2 regions of the Streptomyces sp. NPDC048419 genome follow, and region 1 is predicted to be linked to the other one. Evidence: riboswitches for the same ligand, from Rfam matches in the RefSeq annotation. Region 1 holds a riboswitch; the other holds the start of a gene.
The links. A riboswitch is a leader RNA that binds a small molecule or an ion and turns the genes downstream of it on or off. The one in region 1 is predicted to bind cyclic di-AMP.

Region 1 (4,203 bases):
ATCCTGGTCGCGGTCGAGAACCGGTCCCGGTCCTTCACGGCCATGTCCCCGCCTCCCGGTCACACGTGCGTACGTCCCCGCACACGGTACGGGACCGGTACGGGGACGTACGTACGACTGGCTCGGGCTTGACCACGAAGGGCCCTCGAAGTTGGTCAGGCCCGGAGGTTGGTCAGCCCTTGAAGCGGGGGAAGGCGCTGCGGCCGGCGTACACCGCGGCGTCGTCCAGGATCTCCTCGATGCGCAGCAGCTGGTTGTACTTGGCGACGCGCTCGGAGCGGGCCGGGGCGCCGGTCTTGATCTGGCCGCAGTTGGTGGCGACCGCGAGGTCGGCGATGGTGACGTCCTCGGTCTCGCCGGAGCGGTGGGACATCATGCACTTGAAGCCGTTGCGCTGGGCCAGCTCGACGGCGTCCAGGGTCTCGGTCAGCGAGCCGATCTGGTTGACCTTGACGAGCAGCGCGTTGGCGGCGCCGTCGTCGATGCCGCGGGCCAGGCGCTCCGGGTTGGTGACGAACAGGTCGTCGCCGACGATCTGGACCTTGTCGCCGAGCTTGTCCGTGAGGACCTTCCAGCCGGCCCAGTCGTCCTCGAACAGCGGGTCCTCGACGGAGACGAGCGGGTAGGCCGCGACGAGCTCCTCGTAGTACTCCGTCATCTCGGCGGCGGAGCGCTCCTTGCCCTCGAAGAGGTACTTGCCGTCCTTGTAGAACTCGGAGGCGGCGACGTCGAGCGCGAGGGCGATCTGCTCGCCGGGGGCGTAACCGGCTTCCTTGATGGCCTCGAGGATGAGGTCGAGGGCCTCGCGGTTGGAGCCGAGGTTCGGGGCGAAGCCGCCCTCGTCGCCGAGGCCGGTGGCCAGGCCCTTGCTCTTCAGCACCTTCTTGAGGGTGTGGTAGACCTCGGTGCCCCAGCGCAGCGCCTCGGAGAAGGACTCCGCGCCGATCGGGGCGATCATGAACTCCTGGATGTCGACGTTCGAGTCGGCGTGCGACCCACCGTTCAGGATGTTCATCATCGGCACCGGCAGCAGGTGCGCGTTCGGGCCGCCCAGGTAGCGGAAGAGCGGCAGGTCGCTGGCCTCGGAGGCGGCGTGGGCCACGGCGAGGGAGACGCCGAGGATGGCGTTGGCGCCGAGCGAGCCCTTGTTGTCGGTGGCGTCCAGGTCGAACATCGCCTGGTCGATCAGGCGCTGCTCGGTGGCGTCGTAGCCGACCAGCTCCGGGCCGATCTGCTCGATCACGGCGAGGACGGCCTTCTCGACGCCCTTGCCCTGGTAGCGGTTGGGGTCGCCGTCGCGGAGCTCGATGGCCTCGAAGGCACCCGTGGAGGCGCCGGACGGGACGGCGGCACGACCCGTGCTGCCGTCGTCGAGGCCGACCTCGACCTCGACCGTGGGGTTGCCTCGGGAGTCCAGGATTTCCCGGGCTACGACGACGTCGATGGACGGCACGAGCATCTCCTTCATGGATGTGACGCGACTACGGCAGTAGCGCGGTGGCGCTGCGAGACGAGCCTAACCGCCCGAGGCCGATCGGCCAGCCGGTCGCCCACCCCTTGAGCAGAACCGAGAGTAAATTGTTTCCGAACGGAACAAAAACCGGCGCGGAAGCACGCGCGCGGGGCACAAAAAGCCCCGCCCCGGTGCGTACGGGGGAACACGCACCGAGGCGGGGAGACCGTGGGGACGGGGGCGGACCCTCACGTGTCCTCCATGCTGGAGGACACGGCTGTCAGGGCGCTGGGGTCCGGCTACCGGCCCGCTGTCACTTGAGGTGCAGCTGCTGGCCCGGGTAGATGAGGTCGGCGTTCTGGACGATGTCCTTGTTCAGCTTGAACAGCTTCGACCAGCCACCGGCGACGTGGTGCTTCGTGGCGATGGTGCTCAGGGTGTCACCCTTGACGACCTTGTACTCGCCGTCGCCCTTCTTGACCTTCTTGCCGGTCGGGGTGGTGACGGTCTTCTGGCTCTTCTGCGACTTCGCGGCCGGACGCTCGGAGGAGCGGGAGGCGGCCTGCGAGTCGGAGTGGGTGGTGGTGCTCGGCTTCGAGGCGGCGGCACCGTTGTAGGCGGCGCCGGACAGGCCCGTGCCGCAGACCGGCCAGGCACCCTTGCCCTGCGCGGCGAGAACCTTCTCGGCGACGGCTATCTGCGCCGACTTGGAGGCCTGGTTGGCCTGCGGGGCGTAGGCGGTGCCGCCGTACGCGGCCCAGGTGGAGGCGGAGAACTGCAGACCGCCGTAGTAGCCGTTGCCGGTGTTGATGGACCAGTTGCCGCCGGACTCGCACTGGGCGACCTTGTCCCACTCGGAGGCGGTGGCGGCCGAGGCGTTGCCGGCCGCCATCAGCGGGGCGGCGATGGCGACACCGGTGATGCCGGCGAACGCGGCGACCCGGGTGGCCTTGGAAGGACGACGGTGCTTGCCCTGACCGGAAAACAGCATGGTTGATCCCCTCACCGACGCCTGCGAGGTGAGCTGTCGGGTTCGGGCCGGTTGAGTTGCCCGGTCGCGCCTCGCTCTCGCTCGGCACGGCTACACCCCAAGCCGCCACCGGCAACTTCCCGGTGGGGCACTTACCTTGGGTCCCCCGCTCCTGCCTACGGCGCTTGACGCGACGACTGTTCCCGTGCGGCCGCTGGCAGGATTCGGCGTTGCGGCAGACGGGGCTCGTGTTGACGAGCGGTGAAGACCGTAGACACGCGGTCCGCGGAAATTCAAAGACGATCAGGGCTTCTGAGACTCATCCCACACTTTCACCAAACCGGACATTACCGAGCGAAGTGTGACGTGAACTCCCGTTGGTTTTCGCCCTATTCGCTACCGAGTCGCAGGGTCTGACCGGCCACGATCTGGTTCGGGTCGGCGCCGATGGCCTTCTTGTTCTCGGCGTACAGCGCACGCCATCCGCCGCTGACGTCACGGGAGTCGGCGATGGACGCGAGAGTGTCGCCGGCGTGGACCGTGTAGGTGTCGCCCGTCCGGCTGTCGGCCTTCACCTCGTCGGCGCTCGCGCCACGGTGACGGCCGCCGCCGAGCGCACCGGTGTCGACCAGGCTCCAAGAGCCCGCCGACTGCTCGGAGTTGTCCGACTCGTCCCTCTTCGCCCGGTCTGTGGGTGAGCTGTCACTCCCCTGCGAGGCGCTCGGGGCGCGATGGGGCGGAGACTTGGACGGCGAGGCGGATGCATCGGATTCGGTGGAGTTGTCCGTCTTGTCGGTGGAGGCCGACGGGGACGGGCTCGAGGACTCGTCCGCGGACGAGTCGCCAGACGAATCCGACGAAGAGGACTCATCGGACGAGTTGCCCGAGGAGTTGGACAGACCGAGGGAACCGGACGTCCCGGAGGAGTCGGACGAATCGGAACCGCCGTCCAGCACACCGGTGTCGATGTCCGCCGAGTCCGAGTCCTTGCTCAGCCCGGTGGTCAGCCCGCAGGTGTGGAACGCGCCCACGCCCTGGTCCGCCAGGACCTTCTGGGCGACGGCGATCTGCTGGTTGCGGCTGGCCAGGTCGGGCCGGGTGGCGTAGTCGAGACCGCCGTACCTGTCCCAGTCGTCCTGGGTCAGCTGAAGGCCGCCGTAGCGGCCGTTGCCGTTGTCCTGGCTCCAGGCTCCGCCGGTCTCGCACTGCGCCACCTTGTCCCACGTGCTGCCGCCGTCGGCGGCGCTCGCGCCGGAGGCGGCGAGGAGCGGGATGGCGATCGCGGAGCCGGTCACACCGGCCGCGACGATGAGGGCGGGAGCCTGGCGGGGGCGACGGTGTCGACCGTTCCCGGAGAGCATGCAAGGGCCTTTCGGAGACAGCATTGACCGGCGCGGCGCATGGTGATCGGCACAGCGCACTGGTGGGTGAACGTATCGGCTGACGATCACTTGTCACAAGTTAATGCCGCGTAGATCACGTGAAGATCACATAGTTGAAAGCGTGTCATCTTTGACCGGTTCCGCGCGGTGGTCCGGCCACCGGCCGGTGCCGATACGGTCGTGCTGTGAACGTCCCGAACCCCGCCCCCGAACTCTTCACCTGGGAATTCGCCTCGGACCCGTATCCGGCCTACGCCTGGCTGCGCGAGCACGCCCCCGTCCACCGGACGAAGCTGCCCAGCGGGGTCGAGGCCTGGCTGGTCACCCGCTACGCCGACGCACGTCAGGCGCTCGCGGACGGGCGGCTGTCGAAGAACCCCGACCATCACGCCGAGGAC
Region 2 (4,203 bases), on a different contig from region 1:
CAGGCCCAGTTGGAGCGCGAGTGGCTGGACCGGCTCGGCACGGTCGCGGGCCGCGCCGACGAACTGTGCCGGTTCGCCGTCCTGTTCGGCGACCCGCAGCTCGCCCTGACCGCCGTGCAGCGCGTCCTGGAGGTGACGCCCGAGGAGGTCCAGGAGGTCGCCAAGGCCCGCCTGCGCCCCGACAACCGCGCGGTGCTCGTCTACGAGCCCGTCTCGGCCGAGGCCGCCCAGGACGCGAATCCCCCAGAAGACCCCGAGGCCGAGGCCACGGTCGAGGCCGGCGACGACAACGAGGAGGCGGCCAAGTGAGCGAGCTCGCCACGATGGAGTTCCACCCGCAGCCCCAGGCCGGCGAGGCCAGGCCCTGGGCGTTCCCGGCCCCCGAGCGCGGCGCGCTCGGCAACGGCATGACCGTTCTGCGCTGCCACCGCCCCGGCCAGCAGGTCGTCGCGGTGGAGGTGTCCCTGGACGCGCCCCTGGAGGCCGAGCCGGCCGCCGTCGAGGGCGTCGCCACGATCATGGCGCGGGCCTTCTCGGAGGGCACCGACAAGCACTCCGCCGAGGAGTTCGCCGCCGAGCTGGAGCGCTGCGGCGCCACCCTCGACGCGCACGCCGATCACCCGGGCGTCCGTCTGAGCCTCGAAGTCCCGGTCTCCCGCCTGGCCAAGGCGCTCGGTCTGATGTCCGACGCCCTCAGGGCGCCCGCGTTCGCCGACAGCGAGGTGGAGCGGCTGGTCCGCAACCGTCTGGACGAGATCCCGCACGAGCTGGCCAACCCCTCCCGCCGTGCCGCCAAGGAACTCTCCAAGGAGCTGTTCCCGGCGACTTCGCGCATGTCGCGACCGCGCCAGGGCACCGAGGAGACGGTCGAGAAGATCGACGCCGCGGCCGTACGCGCCTTCTACGACCGCCATGTCCGGCCCGCCACCGCCACCACCGTGGTCGTCGGCGACCTGACCGGCATCGACCTGGACGCCCTGCTCGGGGACACCCTGGGCGCCTGGACGGGCACCCCGGCCGAGCCCCGTCCGGTACCGCCGGTGACCGCCGACGACACCGGGCGCGTGGTCATCGTGGACCGCCCCGGCGCCGTCCAGACCCAGTTGCTCATCGGCCGCGTCGGCGCCGACCGGCACGACCGCGTCTGGCCCGCGCAGGTGCTCGGCACGTACTGCCTGGGTGGCACCCTCACCTCCCGCCTGGACCGCGTCCTGCGCGAGGAGAAGGGCTACACCTACGGTGTGCGCGCGTTCGGCCAGGTCCTCAGGTCCGCCCCGGACGGCACGGGCGCAGCGATGCTCGCCATCAGCGGCTCCGTCGACACGCCCAACACGGGCCCGGCGCTCGGGGATCTGTGGGCGGTGCTGCGCACGCTGGCCGAGGGCGGCCTGACCGACGCCGAGCGTGACGTCGCCGTGCAGAACCTCGTCGGGGTGGCGCCGCTCAAGTACGAGACCGCCGCGGCCGTGGCGAGCACGCTGGCCGACCAGGTCGAGCAGCACCTGCCGGACGACTACCAGGCGACGCTGTATCAGCAGCTCGCCGCCACCGGCACGGTGGAGGCCACCGCGGCCGCCGTGAACGCCTTCCCGATGGACCGCCTGGTGACGGTCCTCGTCGGTGACGCGGCCCAGATCAAGGAGCCCGTCGAGGCTCTGGGCATCGGCGAAGTCACCGTGGTGTCCGCGGAGTAGGGACACGCGCGCGTGAGGGCCCTGGTGACCGATGAGTCACCAGGGCCCTTGTATGTCCGAATTGAGGGAGAGTTGCCTGTCTGCCCTGTGGGATGCGCTACAAAAGCCGAGTTCCGTTTGGGAATTGAAGACCGCTCTGCCTAGCGTCGTCCGGGCTGTTCGTCAGGCAGTGCGCCGCGCCCGCGGCACCGGACAGTCATCGCCGAGTCCCCGTACGGCGCAAGCCAGGGGAGCCGGGGACCCACCGCAGTCCCTGGGGTGAATCGGACGCCCGCGCGCAAGCGAGGGGGTCCGTAGGAGACCTTCCTGCTCCGAACCCGTCAGCTAACCCGGTAGGCGAGAGGGAAGGAAAGGACCAGCCAGTTCATGGCGTTCATCTGCGCCACCGGGAAGCACCGTCGTCCCAGCAGGATCAAGCGCGGCACCGTCCAGGCGGCCGGCGTCGCGGCCCTCGCCACCACCGGCATCGTCGGCGGTCTCGCCGCCCCCTCGTTCGCCGCGGAGAACTCTGCCGAGAACTCCGTCGAGCAGACCGGCCTCAACCCCGTCATCACCATCGGCAACACGATCGCAGCGAAGATCGACGCCCAGGCCGAGGCCCAGAAGAACGCCGCCGAGGAGGCCGCCCGCAAGAAGGCCGCCGAGGAGGCCGCGCGTCTGAAGGCCGCCGCGAAGGCCAAGGCGGAGCACGAGGCCAAGCAGCGCGCTGCCCGTGCCGCCGAGCGCAGGCGCCTGAACGGCTTCGTCGCCCCGATATCGAACTCGTACGTCTCGACGGGCTACAAGACCGGCGGCTCCCTGTGGTCCTCCGGCAGCCACACGGGCATCGACTTCCACGCCGCCAGCGGCACGACCGTCCACGCCGTCGGTGCCGGCACCGTCGTCCAGACCGGCTGGGGCGGCGCCTACGGCAACCAGATTGTCATCAAGATGCACGACGGCACGTACACCCAGTACGGCCACCTGTCGTCCATCGGTGTCTCGGTGGGCCAGACGGTCACCCCGGGGCAGCAGATAGGTCTCTCCGGTTCCACCGGCAACACCACCGGACCGCACCTGCACTTCGAGGCCCGCACGACGCCCGAGTACGGCTCGGACATCGACCCCGTCGCCTACCTGCGCTCGCACGGCGTCGACGTCTGACGCACCACCGCGCGATCTCCCCGAGGCCCCGGCTCCCGAGCCGGGGCCTTTCGGTGTTTCACCGGCCCCGTGTCCAAAAAATATGCATGGATTCCGGACCGCCGTCGGAAATTCCGGCCCGGTGCAATAGAGTCACCGGAACGCACGTCAATCATCGGCGTTTCGCGGGGATTAAGTCGGAGGTCCGTCATGCGTATTCCGGCGCACTCGGTGTGCACGGCGATCCGGGACGACATCGTCGCGGGTGTCTACGAGCGCGGCGGCCGGCTCACCGAGGAACTACTCGCCCGCCGCTACGGCGTCTCGCGCGTCCCCGTGCGTGAGGCGCTGCGCACCCTGGAGGCGGAGGGCTTCGTGGTGACCCGGCGGCACGCGGGCGCGTGCGTGGCGGAACCCAACGAGCAGGAGGCCGCCGACCTGCTGGAGATGCGCGTGCTCCTGGAGCCGCTCGCCGCCTCCCGTGCCGCGCAGCGGCGCACCGAGGCCCATCTCAAGGTCCTGCGCGGCCTGGTCAGGCTGGGGCAGGAGCGGGCCAGGCGCGGCAACAGCGAGGATCTGCGCTCCCTGGAGGGCTGGTTCCACGAGACGCTCGCCCAGGCCTCCGGCAGTCCCGCGCTGACCTCGATGCTGACCCAGCTGCGGCACAAGATCGCCTGGATGTACGCCGTGGAGGCGCCCGCCAGCCCCGTGGAGTCCTGGGCGGAGCACGGCGCGATCGTCGACGCCGTGGCCCGCGGCGACAGCGAGCGCGCGCGTGCGGTCACGACCCTGCACGCCGAGCGCTCCGGTGCGGTGCACCGGCCGCGGTTCGCCCTCGGCGGCGGTCGCACCGACCGTGTGAGGACCTCGCAACATGCCGTAAACGTGACGGGCCCGCGGCATTAACATGCGCGCCGTATACAAAGAGGGCGGAATTGGCCGGGGGGTTGTTTCCGCTGCCCGCGGCCGGGAATTCCACTGGTGTTGATCGGAATTTCTGCCTCCCTTGCGGAGGAAATGCGAAGGGCTCGCCCGGTAATTCGGACGAGCCCTTCGGTGGTGCCGTGATCAGACGGTCTCGGGGAGTTCCTCGAGGCCTTCGGAGACCAGCTTCGCCAGTCGGTCGAGGGCCGCGTCGGCGCCCTCGGCGCCGGAGGCGAGGACGATCTCCTCGCCACCCTGGGCGCCGAGGCCCAGGACGGCCAGCATGGAGGCCGCGTTGACGGCGTTGCCGTCGGCCTTGGCGATCGTCACCGGGATACCTGCGGCCGTGGCGGCCCGGACGAAGATGGAAGCGGGGCGGGCGTGGAGGCCCTCGGCCCAGCCGACGTTGACGCGGCGCTCAGCCATGTGATGCTGCCCTTCGGTGTTCAGGGTTGTCTAGACC

Region 2: it holds a riboswitch for cyclic di-AMP, as region 1 does, so the genes downstream of both, ACGFYN_RS03450 (M23 family metallopeptidase) here and ACGFYN_RS27660 (transglycosylase family protein) in region 1, are expected to answer to the same signal.

Annotation. Positions count from the first base shown of each region.
Region 1 covers NZ_JBICXT010000014.1:151,010-155,212, reverse strand. The annotation lists gene ACGFYN_RS27670 (septum formation initiator family protein) at 1-44, opposite strand, end outside; gene eno (phosphopyruvate hydratase) at 173-1,459, opposite strand; gene ACGFYN_RS27660 (transglycosylase family protein) at 1,767-2,444, opposite strand; cyclic di-AMP (ydaO/yuaA leader) riboswitch at 2,448-2,617, opposite strand; gene ACGFYN_RS27655 (transglycosylase family protein) at 2,813-3,784, opposite strand; gene ACGFYN_RS27650 (cytochrome P450) at 3,991-4,203, shown strand, end outside.
Region 2 covers NZ_JBICXT010000001.1:795,306-799,508, reverse strand. The annotation lists gene ACGFYN_RS03460 (M16 family metallopeptidase) at 1-309, shown strand, start outside; gene ACGFYN_RS03455 (M16 family metallopeptidase) at 306-1,694, shown strand; cyclic di-AMP (ydaO/yuaA leader) riboswitch at 1,885-2,048, shown strand; gene ACGFYN_RS03450 (M23 family metallopeptidase) at 2,061-2,837, shown strand; gene ACGFYN_RS03445 (GntR family transcriptional regulator) at 3,027-3,722, shown strand; gene ACGFYN_RS03440 (HPr family phosphocarrier protein) at 3,885-4,166, opposite strand.